Regions from separate parts of the Pseudarthrobacter sp. TE9888 genome, predicted to be linked through region 2. Evidence: riboswitches for the same ligand, from Rfam matches in the RefSeq annotation. Region 2 holds a riboswitch; the other holds the start of a gene.
The links. Region 2 has a riboswitch for glycine ahead of ACZ9J7_RS09260 (methylenetetrahydrofolate reductase). Riboswitches for the same ligand answer to the same signal wherever they lie in the genome.
Positions count from the first base shown of each region.

Region 1: another riboswitch for glycine. It lies ahead of gcvP (aminomethyl-transferring glycine dehydrogenase); the one in region 2 lies ahead of ACZ9J7_RS09260 (methylenetetrahydrofolate reductase).

Region 1 is NZ_JBWBRD010000002.1:2,252,284-2,258,201, reverse strand. Features, by position in the region: gene gcvT (glycine cleavage system aminomethyltransferase GcvT) at 1-628, opposite strand, end outside; gene gcvP (aminomethyl-transferring glycine dehydrogenase) at 641-3,487, opposite strand; glycine riboswitch at 3,680-3,777, opposite strand; gene ACZ9J7_RS11140 (TetR/AcrR family transcriptional regulator) at 3,873-4,409, opposite strand; gene ACZ9J7_RS11135 (MFS transporter) at 4,492-5,918, shown strand, end outside.
Region 2 is NZ_JBWBRD010000002.1:1,846,030-1,851,947, forward strand. Features, by position in the region: gene cycA (D-serine/D-alanine/glycine transporter) at 1-1,259, shown strand, start outside; gene purU (formyltetrahydrofolate deformylase) at 1,256-2,182, shown strand; glycine riboswitch at 2,275-2,373, shown strand; gene ACZ9J7_RS09260 (methylenetetrahydrofolate reductase) at 2,406-3,242, shown strand; gene ACZ9J7_RS09265 (hypothetical protein) at 3,365-4,168, shown strand; gene ACZ9J7_RS09270 (LamB/YcsF family protein) at 4,152-4,901, shown strand; gene ACZ9J7_RS09275 (HNH endonuclease signature motif containing protein) at 5,012-5,918, opposite strand, start outside.

The sequences.
Region 1 (5,918 bases), 410 kb from region 2:
CGAACCCGTCCTCACCGGTGTACCCGGTGCGCGCGAGCAGGAGTTCCTTGCCGGCCCCGCCCACCAGGAACGGAACCTCCACGGCGGCGTAGTACTTCAGCTCCGTCACCAGCGAGTGCTGTGCGGCCGGGACCAGGCGAAGCAGGAGTTCCTGGGCCCTGGGGCCCTGCACTGCGATCAGCGATGTCCGGGCCGAGGCGTCCTCCACCAGCACGTCGAACCCTGCGGCCCGTTCGTGCAGGGCCGCCGCCACCACCGCGGCGTTGCCCGCATTGGGCACCACCAGGAAGACATCTGTTCCGTCTTCAGCAGCGGGACGGCGGTAGGTGATGAGGTCGTCGATGATGCCGCCGTCGGCGTTGCAGATCAGCGAGTACTTGGCCTTGCCCACGGCCATGGCGGAGATCTTGCCCGCCAGGGCGTAGTCGAGGAAAGCGGCAGCCTGCGGTCCGGTGACCCACACTTCGCCCATGTGGGAGAGGTCGAACAGGCCGGCGGTGTTGCGGACGGCGTGGTGTTCAGCCAGTTCGGAGCTGTACTTCAATGGCATCTGCCAGCCGCCGAAGTCGGTGAAGGAGGCGCCCAGCTTTTTATGTTCGTCGTACAGGGCGGTGTATTTCTCGGTCACGGTGCCGGTCCTTTAGTTTTCGAACTCTTCGAGCGGCGGGCAGGAGCAGATGAGGTTCCGGTCTCCGGCGGCGCCGTCGATCCGGCCCACCGGCGGGAAGTACTTGTCCTGCTTGTGGTGGGCAGGGAACGCGGCCTGCTCGCGCGGGTAGGCACGGTCCCAGTCGGAGCTGACGACGGCGGCTGCCGTGTGGGGTGCGCGGCGCAGGGGTGAGTCCGCCACGGCGAAGTCGCCGTTGGCCACCTGGTCGATTTCCTTGCGGATGGTGATCATGGCCTCGATGAAGCGGTCGATCTCGGCCAGGTCCTCGGACTCGGTGGGCTCCACCATCAGGGTTCCTGCCACCGGGAATGCCAGGGTGGGGGCGTGGAAGCCGAAGTCGATGAGGCGCTTGGCCACGTCCTCGGCCGTGACACCGGTCTTGGCGGTCAGTTCGCGCAGGTCCAGGATGCATTCGTGCGCCACCAGGCCGCCTTCGCCGGTGTAGAGCACTGGGAAATACTCGTTCAGCCGGGCAGCGACGTAATTGGCTGCGAGCAGCGCGGACTTGGTGGCCTCGGTCAGGCCTTCGCCGCCCATGAGCTTCACGTACGCCCAGGAGATCGGCAGGACGCCGGCCGAACCGAAGCGGGAAGCCGAGATCGCGACCCCGTGGCCTTCCTCATGCGCTGCCTTGTTGGCGTCGCCGGGCATGAACGGTGCCAGGTGGGCCTTGGCTGCCACGGGTCCGACGCCGGGTCCGCCGCCGCCGTGGGGGATGCAGAAGGTCTTGTGCAGGTTCAGGTGGGAGACGTCGCCGCCGAACTTGCCGGGCTGGGCCAGGCCCACCAGGGCGTTCAGGTTGGCGCCGTCGATGTAGACCTGGCCGCCGGCCGCGTGCACGGCGTCGCAGACCTCACGGACGTCCCCGTCGTAGACGCCGTGGGTGGACGGGTACGTGATCATGATGCAGGACAGGACATCCTTGTGGGCCTCGATCTTGGCCGTCAGGTCATCGTGGTTGATGGTGCCGTCCGCTGCGGTGGCGACGACGACGACCTTCATGCCGGCCAGGACTGCCGAGGCGGCGTTGGTGCCGTGGGCGGAGGCGGGAATGAGGCAGACGTTGCGCTGCTCTTCCCCGCGGGAGTGGTGGTAGCCGCGGATGGCCAGCAGGCCGGCGAGCTCGCCCTGGGATCCGGCATTGGGCTGGATGGACACCTGGTCGTACCCGGTGATCGCGGTCAGGTCCGCCTCCAGGTCGGCAATCAGTTCACGCCAGCCTTCGGTCTGGGAGTCCGGGGCGAAGGGGTGGATGGAGGCGAACTCCGGCCAGGAGATGGCTTCCATCTCGGCGGTGGCATTCAGCTTCATGGTGCACGAGCCCAGCGGGATCATGGTGCGGTCCAGCGCCAGGTCCCGGTCCGACAGCTTCCGGATGTAGCGCAGCAGCTGGGTTTCAGACCGGTGCGTGTTGAACACCGGGTGCTGCAGGTAGTCGGAGGAACGTCCGACGGCGGCCTCCAGTCCGAAGCCTTCAGCCGCGGCAACGGAGGCCCCAAAGACGTCCGCGACGTCGGCGACGATGGCCGCCGTCGTGGTTTCGTCGAGCGAGATGCCCACGGTATCGGCGTCGATGGAACGCAGGTTGATGCCGCGCGCTTCGGCATCGGCGACAAGCGCGGCAGCGCGTCCGGGGACGCGGACGGTAAGGGTGTCGAAGAAGCTCGTGTGCAGCACCTCCACACCGGCAGCTGCCAGCGAGGCCGCCAGCACCCGGGCGTGGCCGTGCGTCGTTTCCGCGATCGCCTTCAGCCCGTCGGGGCCGTGGTAGACGGCGTACATCGAGGAGACGATGGCCAGCAGGGCCTGCGCGGTGCAGATGTTGGATGTGGCCTTTTCGCGGCGGATGTGCTGCTCGCGGGTCTGCAGCGCCAGGCGGTACGCGGGCACCCCTGCGTCGTCCTTGGACACCCCCACCAGGCGGCCGGGCAGCGACCGCTCCAGGCCCTTGCGGACAGCCATGTAGGCGGCGTGCGGGCCACCGAAGAACAACGGGACCCCGAAGCGCTGGGTGGAGCCGACGGCGATGTCGGCGCCCTGCTCGCCCGGAGGGGTGATCAGGGTCAGGGCCAGCAGGTCAGCGGCCACGGTGACCAGCGCGCCGCGTTCCTTCGCCGCCGCAATAGTGGCGGACTGGTCCCAGACCCGGCCGGAGGCGCCGGGCTGCTGGAGCACGATCCCGTTGATGTCGCCGTCGGGCAGGCCGTTGGACAGGTCGGCGACCTCAACCTCGAAGCCGAGCGCCTCGGCGCGGCCCTTGACGATGGCGATGGTCTGCGGCAGCACGTCGATGTCCAGGACAGTCTTGCCGTCCGCTGCAGGCTTGGCCTTGTTGGAGCGGCGCATCAGCAGCACGGCCTCGGCCACGGCGGTGGCTTCATCGAGCAGGGACGCGTTGGCGATGGGCAGGCCCACCAGGTCCTGGACCATGGTCTGGAAGTTCAGCAGCGCCTCGAGCCGGCCCTGGGAAATCTCGGGCTGGTACGGCGTGTAGGCGGTGTACCAGGCCGGGGCTTCCAGCACGTTCCGGCGGATCACTGCAGGCGTGACGGTGTCGTAGTAGCCCTGGCCGATCAGCTGCACGGCCGTTTTGTTCTTGGCGGCGAGCCGGCGGAGTTCTGCAAGCACCTCAACTTCACTGAGTGCGTCCTGCAGGCGGAGTGCGGTTTCCTGGCGGATGACCTTGGGGACGGCGGTATCGACCAGTGCGTCGACCGTGCCGTAGCCAACGGCCTTGAGCATGGTGTCGATGTCATCCTGGCGGCGTGCACCAATGTGGCGGTCGACGAAAGTGGTGGGGGCTGGGGTAACCGACACGAAGGAACTCCATTTTGTTCAGGCGGCGCAGGGTACGCCACAGCTATCCGGGTCCCTCCCCGCTCTGTATTGGACCTGAGAGTTTCCGCGTTGCCTGCCTGGGCAGGAACCGCTTGCACCGTCGGTGAGCACAACAGTCATGCCGGCCCCTTCACAGGGGAACGGAAGCTGCCTGCTGCTTTCCAGAGGTGCCTCGCCGCGGCGGTACAGGGGCCTGTGAGATTCCCGGGGAGGATTTGCTCCTACGGCGCCTGCCTGTGCTTCGGGCAGGACTCTCCCGCCGCAGATCAAAGGCTATTCATTTGTTGCGATCATGACGGCCGATGACAGCCCTCACAACTCTCCATTGTCCTACGCCCCAACCCCTCCGGGCAAATGGTCGGGGCTACCTGCGGAGCCGCTCCAGGGCGGCCAGGAGCTCCTCCACATCGGAACCGGCGCCCGCCTCCGGGGCAGGCCCCACGGACAGCATGGCGTTGAAGTACAGCCCGTCCCCCATGTACAGGACAGCCTTGGCCAGGCCGGGTCCAACATCCGCCGCAATCTCATCCAGCCACCGTCGCTGGATGGCGGCGAACCGGCGCCGCGTCTCTTCATGCGCCACCTCCGCCAGGCGGGTGGCCGCCACGATGACACGGTCCAGCGGAGTGTCTGCCCACACCGAAGAACGGATGAAGTAGGCCGCAGCCCCTTCATCGGCCGAAGCCATCGCGTCGGCGTCTGCCCGGGCCAGGCCCTCCAACCGGTCCAGCAGCACGGCAATCAATGCTTCCTTGTTGGGAAAGTGGTAGAGCAGGCCGCCCTTGGACACGCCGGCCTTGCGGGCCACGGCGTCAAGGGTGGCGGCGCGCTCCCCCACGTCGATCAGCAGGGACTCGAAGGCGTCGAGGACCGCATCACGGGCGACAGGCTTTCGGGGCATGCCTCCCATCATGCCCTCAGGCGGGTCCGAATCGGGAATATGCCAGTTTCAAACTATACCGTCCAGACGGTACAGTTATGGAATGACGACCTCCATCAGCCCCACAGCAGTCCACGGGGACGGCACCCCCACACGCCGCCCATGGCGCGACTGGCTTGCGCTCGGCCTGCTGATGTTTCCCGTCCTGCTGGTGGCGGTGGACAACACGGCACTGACCTTCGCACTTCCCGCCATCTCCCAGGCCCTGGAACCCGGCGGCGTGCAACTGCTGTGGATCGTTGACGCCTATCCGCTGGTCCTGGCCGGCCTGTTGGTGTCGATGGGCAGCCTCGGCGACCGGATCGGGCGGCGGCGCCTGCTGGTCATCGGCAGCCTGGGCTTCGCCGGACTGTCCGCCGCCACGGCCTTTGCGCCCACGCCTGAGTGGCTGATCGCCGGCCGGGCCGCGCTGGGGTTCTTCGGCGCCATGCTGATGCCGTCCACGTTGTCGCTGATCCGCAACATTTTCCCGGAGCCCAACCGCCGGCGACTGGCCGTGGCCATCTGGGCCGCGGGCTTTTCCGGCGGCGCCGCCCTGGGGCCGATACTGGGCGGATGGCTGGTGGAGCACTTCTGGTGGGGCGCCGTCTTCCTGGTATCGGTGCCGCTCATGCTCCCCCTGCTGGCGCTGGGTCCGGCCCTCATCCCGGAATCGAAGGACCCCGCGCCGGGCAGGGTGGATGTCGCCAGCATCGCGCTCTCCATGCTGGTCATGGTGCCCGTGGTCTACGGCATCAAAACAGTGGCCACCGAGGGTCCGGGCGCTGCCGGGCTGGGCAGCATTGCCTTCGGCCTGGCCATGGGCGTTGTGTTCGTGCGGCGCCAGCACCGGCTGGAGCACCCGCTGCTGGACATGTCCCTGTTCCGGAACAAGGTATTCAGCATGGCCATCAGCGCCAATATCCTGGCCCTGTTTTCCTTCAACGGCTTCATCCTTTTCCTTGCCCAGCACCTCCAGCTCATCGGAGGCATGACCCCGTCCGCGGCAGGCGTCGCAATGCTCCCCGCGCTGGCGGCCACGGTGGTGGCAGGCCTGGTGGTGGTGCCGCTGGTCCGCAAGGTCCGCCCGGGGTTTGTCGTGGCCGCGGGGCTGTCCTTCAGCGCCATTGGCTACAGCATGGTGGCCTTCGGAAGCCATGGCGGCGGATCCGCGATGCTGCTGGCCGCACTGCTGGTCCTGGCGCTGGGCGTGGGCACGGCGGAAACCATCTCGAACGACCTCATCCTCGACTCGGCCCCGCCGGCGAAATCAGGCGCTGCGGCGGCGATTTCCGAGACGGGCTACGAGGTGGGCTCGCTGCTGGGGACTGCGGTACTGGGCTCCATCCTGACGGCGTCCTACCAGCAGCACCTGCGGTTGCCGGCAGGGCTGAAGGAAATGCTGCCCGGCAATTCGCTGCACAACGCCAGCGAAACGCTGGCCGGCGCGGTGGACGCAGCCAACCTGCTGCCGGCGCCGCTCGCCGGAGC
Region 2 (5,918 bases):
GCGATTTCGCCGCCGACCTGCTGGGCCCCTGGGCCGGCTTCTTCACGGGCTGGACCTACTGGTTCTGCTGGGTCATCACCGGCATCGCCGATGTCATTGCCATTGCAGGCTACTCCCGTGAACTGTGGCCCGGGGTGCCCCTGTGGATTCCCGGCCTGGCCACCGTCGCCATCCTGCTCCTGCTGAACCTCACCACCGTCAAGGCCTTTGGCGAGACGGAGTTCTGGTTCGCGTTGATCAAGATCGTTGCCATTGCCGCCCTGATCATCGTTGGCCTGTTCATGATCTTCTCCGGTTTCCAGTCCGACGCCGGACCTGCCACCTTCACCAACCTGTGGAGCCACGGCGGATTCTTCCCGAACGAGTTCATGGGCTTCGTGGCCGGCTTCCAGATCGCCGTCTTCGCCTTCGTGGGCATCGAACTGGTGGGCACGACCGCCGCCGAGGCCAAGAACCCTGAGCGGAACCTGCCCAAGGCCATCAACTCCATCCCCATCCGCGTGCTGCTCTTCTACGTAGGTGCCCTCATCATCCTGATGGCGGTCACCCCCTGGACCGAGTTCAGGGCAGGCCACAGCCCGTTCATCGCCATGTTCTCGCTGGCGGGCCTGGGTGCCGCGGCCACCGTGGTCAACCTCGTGGTGCTGAGCTCCGCAATGTCCTCCGCGAACTCCGGCATCTACTCCACCTCGCGTATGGTCTTTGGCCTTGCCCAGGAAGGCGACGCTCCGGACGTCTTTGGCAAACTGTCCCGCCGGAAGGTGCCCCAGAACGCACTGTTCCTCTCCTGCGTGCTGCTGCTCTCCGGCGTCGTCCTCATGTATGCGGGCCAGGACGTGGGCAAGGCCTTCGACATGGTGACCACCGTCTCCGCCGTCTGCTTTGTTTTTGTCTGGTCGATCATCCTGGCCAGCTACATCGCCTTCCGCCGCCGCCGGCCGCACCTGCATGAAGCATCGAAGTTCAAGATGCCCGGCGGTGTTGCCATGGTCTGGGTGGTCTTCGCCTTCTTCGGCTTCGTGATCTGGACCCTCACCACCCAGCCGGACACCCTGGTGGCCCTGCTGGTCACCCCGGTCTGGTTCATCCTGCTGGGCGCTGCGTGGTTCGTCCTCCGCCGCCGGCCCGCACACCAGGCCCGTTTTGCCACGTTCCAGGCTGAACTGCAGGCAGACCAGGACTTCACCGACGCCGCATCCGGCAAGGCTGTCCGTCCGGGTGCCGCCGCAGAAGCGGGGGAAGAGCGGGTCAAGCGGTGATCGGCACGGAAGCCCGCACGTCGCAGGCCGGCACGGCTGCGGCCGGGCAGCTCCAGTCCCTGGTGCCGGAAACGGGCAACGAATTCGTGCTGACGTTCCATTGCCCGGATGCCCTTGGCATTGTCCAGGCGGTGGCGGCGTACCTCCTGGAGCAGGAATGCTACATCGTGGACATCAAACAGTTCGGCGACAGGGCAAGCGGTCGGTTCTTCATGCGCGTCCACGTCACCTCACAGGTAGAGGTGGAACTCGACCGCCTCCGGGCCGGTTTTGAACAGGTGGCCCAGGAATGGCAGATGGACTGGCGCCTGGAACGCCATGGCCGCAAGCAGCCCATCCTGGTGATGGTGTCCAAGTACGACCACTGCCTCAACGACCTCCTGTTCCGCGCCCGCAGCGGTGAGTTGCCCGTCCGGATTGCCGCCGTGGTGTCCAACCACCCGGACCTGGAACCCCTGGCCGCCTGGCATGGTGTTCCGTTCCACCACATCCCGGTCACGCCGGACACCAAGGCGGAAGCCGAGGATCGCCTGCTGGAGCTGGTGGACCAGTACGCCGTTGAACTGGTGGTGCTGGCCCGCTACATGCAGGTGCTCAGCGATGAAGCCACTACGCGCCTTAGCGGCAAGGCCATCAACATCCACCATTCGTTCCTGCCCAGCTTCAAGGGGGCAAAGCCGTACCACCAGGCCTACGAACGGGGTGTCAAGACGGTGGGTGCCACTGCCCATTACGTCAACTCGGAACTGGACGAAGGGCCGATCATTTCGCAGCAGGTCATCGAAGTGGACCACACGTATTCCGCTTCGGACCTGGTTGCGGTTGGCCGCGACGCCGAATGCAAGGCGCTCACGAATGCCGTCCGCTGGCACGCTGAGGGGCGGATAGTCCTCTCCGGCAACCGGACGGTCATCCTCCGCTAGCTGCAGGCCCGTCCACGCTGCCGGCGCCCGCACTCCCTCCAATCGGAGGGGCAGGCGCCGGCAGTCGTGGCACCACATCTGAATAAGCCTTTCGAGCTGTGGCGGGAGAGTTCTCCCGGCCATCACCGGGCAGGCGCCGTAGGAGCAAATCCTCCCCAGGAATCTCTTAGGCCCATGTACCCCATGCCGAGCCACCCGTGGCCGGCCAAACCTGGAGTTCCTCATGACGATTCAATCCTTCATGGCATCAGCCGCAGCACCGATTCCCGTGGAAGGACAGGCCTCCGGTTCCGGGGCTGCGCTGCCAATCCGCATGCAGGTCAGACCCACCGAGGACCTTGCCGCCCTTGTCCAGGCACACGTACCAGCCGGCACGGCCCTGACGGTGACCTGCCTGCCGCGCCAGGGTGTGGGCCCCACCATCCGGACAGCCATCGAGCTTGCCTACCTCGGCTTCGAGGTTGTCCCGCATCTGGCCGCACGGAGTATCGAAAGCCGTGGCCAGCTGGCCGGTGTGGTCCGGAACTGCCACGATGCCGGCATTACCGAAGTGTTCGCCGTCGGCGGTGACGCTGGGGAACCGGCCGGACCCTACGACAGCAGCCTTCCGCTGCTGGCGGACCTCGCCGAGCTGTCCGGCGGCACCATCCGGGCCGGCGTGGCGGGCTACCCGGAAGCCCATCCCGGCCACAGCGAACTGCACATGCTTGATGCCCTGCTGGAAAAGCAGCACCTGGCCTCGTCCGTGGTGACGCAGCTGTGCTTCTCAGCCCAACGCATCCAGTGGTACGCCGAAACGCTGCGCCGGGAAGGGGTGAGGCTCCCTGTCTGGGCCGGAGTTCCCGGCGCCGTTCCCCGGGCGCAGCTCATCCGCGCCGCACTGAAAATCGGTGTGGGACCGTCCCTCAAATTCCTGAATCGCAGGGGCCCGCTCGGCCGCCGCCTGCTCAAGGACGGCCTCTACTCACCGCAGGCGATCATGGCGGAGCTGGAGGGCGGCGGGGCTGTGGAGGGTGTGCACCTGTACACGTTCAACAACCTCGCGGGCGCCGGCAGCTAGGGACAAGCGGCAGGGAAGAACAATGTGCCGCCCGCAAAGTTCAGCATGCTTAGTGTTTGTCCACATAGGATGGATAAGCACGGCAGCCCACCCGCTGCAGGTCGATTTGAATGAAGGTGACCATGGCCAGGCGCAGCAATCCCGCAGTACGAATCGCACAGGAAACCGCCCATAACGCAATGTTCGATGCCGACGGCAAACCCAAGCCCGGCGTCCACAATATGCTCCTGAAGGCAGTGCAGGTCCAGCGGCCCTTGGTGGTGGGCTATATCCGCCGGCTCCAGAAGAAGCATCCGCGGGCCACCGCAGCACAGCTGGCGGACATCGCGGAGCGGGACTACCTGCGGGCGGTGGCCGGCGGAGGTGCCCTGGTGGGCGCCACCGCCGTCGTCCCGGGTGTGGGCACCGTCGCGTCGCTGGGACTTTCCGCGGCCGCGACGGTTGGCTTCCTGGAGGCGACAGCCCTCTATGCGACGTCGCTGGCGGAGCTCCACGGCATTCGCCTCACCAACCCGGAGAAGGCCGGCACCATGGTCATGGCCATCATGCTGGGCGAGGAAGGAACCGCCCTCCTCGGAACGCTGAGCGGACAGGCGGCCGGTGGAGCAAAGCCCGCCGACGTCTGGGGAAATGTGCTGTCCAGGTCCTCTATCCCGGGGTTCGGCAGCGTCCGGAAGCGGATCCAGAACGCCTTCCTCAAGAACCTGCTCAAGCGGCAGGGCACCGCGCTGTTCGGACGGGCGCTCCCCTTCGGCATAGGGGCGGTTGTGGGCGGAGCCGGTAACCTCGTGATGGGCCGTGCAGTGGCCAAGAACGCCCGGGAGGCGTTCGGACCCATGCCGGACACCATCCCCGGTGAGCTGACCGCGGCTGCCGGGCCGGACAACTTGACCCTGGAAGGCAACATCCTTGGATCTCAACGCTGACGTAGGCCAATCATTCGGTTCCTGGACCGCGGGAGGCGATCCGGCGATGTTCCAGCTGGCCACGAGCGCCAACGTAGCCTGCGGCCTGCACGCCGGCGATCCCGTCACCATGCTGGATACCTGCCGGGCCGCCTACGACCTGGACGTCACCGTGGGCGCGCACCTGGGCTACCGCGATTTGGCCGGGTTCGGCCGGCGGTCGCTGGACATGAGCTTTGATGAGCTTTTCGGCGACGTGCTGTACCAGCTGGGCGCGCTGGACGGCGTCGCGCATGCCGTGGGTGCCTCGGTGGACTACGTGAAACCGCACGGTGCGCTGTACGACACTCTGATCCACGACGCCGAGCAGGCTTCCGCGCTCGTGGCGGCCGTGAACGCCTACGATCCCGGTCTGCCGATCCTGGGATTCCCTGGTTCGGAGCTGTTGAAGCAGGCCAAGGAGGCCGGCCACCCTGTATTCACCGAAGCCTATGCCGACCGTGCCTACTTCGCCGACGGCACCTTGGTGCCGCTGTCCAGGGAAGACTCCATGCTGGACGACGTCGACACGATCGTTGAGCGGGCCGTGCGGCTGGCAACAAAAGGCGAAGTGGTGGCCGTTGACGGTTCGGTGGTCAGGGTCCAGCCGGACTCCCTGCGCCTGCCCGGCGGCAGCCCCGCAGCCGTAGAGGCGGCGGCCCGTATCCGGGCAGGTCTTGAGGCTGCAGGCGTGGAGATGGAGGCTTTCGCGTAGAAGGCGGCGTGCTCCGGACTTCGGCGACGGACTCAAGGATTACCGACCCAGGGGCTGTGGACCCAGGGACTACACCCATCCACTACGGGCGTTGGACTGTCCACGGCTCGTCATCCCGACGGCACTAATGGCGTCGCGAGGAGCTCTGCCCAGAGCGGATCGTCAGCCGGCAGGTCGTTGAGGTCCACGTATCTGTCGTCGTCTGGTTCCCACTGCGGGAGGTTTTCGAGGCTGGCCTCCAGACAAGGGCAGAGGGAAGCGACGTCCCGTTGAAGCCACGGCGGCTGGATTCCCGGTGGCCAGTGGGTTGGTTCTGCTTCCCGGAGTTCGGGGTTGTAGTGCCTGCCTGTCGGTGAGGTCCAGCCGGGTGGTTCATTCTTGTTGGCCGGGTCGGGTGTCCATTGGCTGTGGTGTTTGAGTCGATGGTGTTTGGGGCAGAGCTGTGCCAGGTTGCTGACCTTGGTGGTGCCGCCGTGTTGCCAGGCGGTGAGGTGGTCTGTTTCGTTGTCGGGGGTTTTGTTGGTGCAGCCGGGGAAGGTGCATTTGGCGTCCCGCAGGCGGATCCAGTGTTTGATGGCCCCGGTGAGCCGGTAGTTTTTCCGGCCGATCTCCAAGGGTGCCCCGTCCGACGGGTCGACCAACACCCGGTAGAACGAGTTCGCCCCGTCGGCGACAAGTTTGCGTGCCATGGACGCCGGAATGGGCCCGTAGCCATCCAGCACTGCTGGTTCGTCGGTGGCTCCGAGGAGGGCGAAAACGGGCACGGTGACCAGGACATCGGCCCGCGGGGCAGGGACCTTCCCGATCCCGGTGACACCCTGCTTGCCCTGAACGCCGGGGCCGGGACCGTCTTCCCCGGCGTGGGCGGGGGTGTCCCCGGCTCCGGGCTTCACGCCAGCCCCCAGCAGCAGGGAGGCGGCGATGTCGGGGCGGAGCTGGGTGAGGGTGCGGGGTTCGTCGGGGCCTTGGAGGCCGCGGGCGGTGGCGGTGGTGCGGTTCCAGATGGCGCAGGCGGTG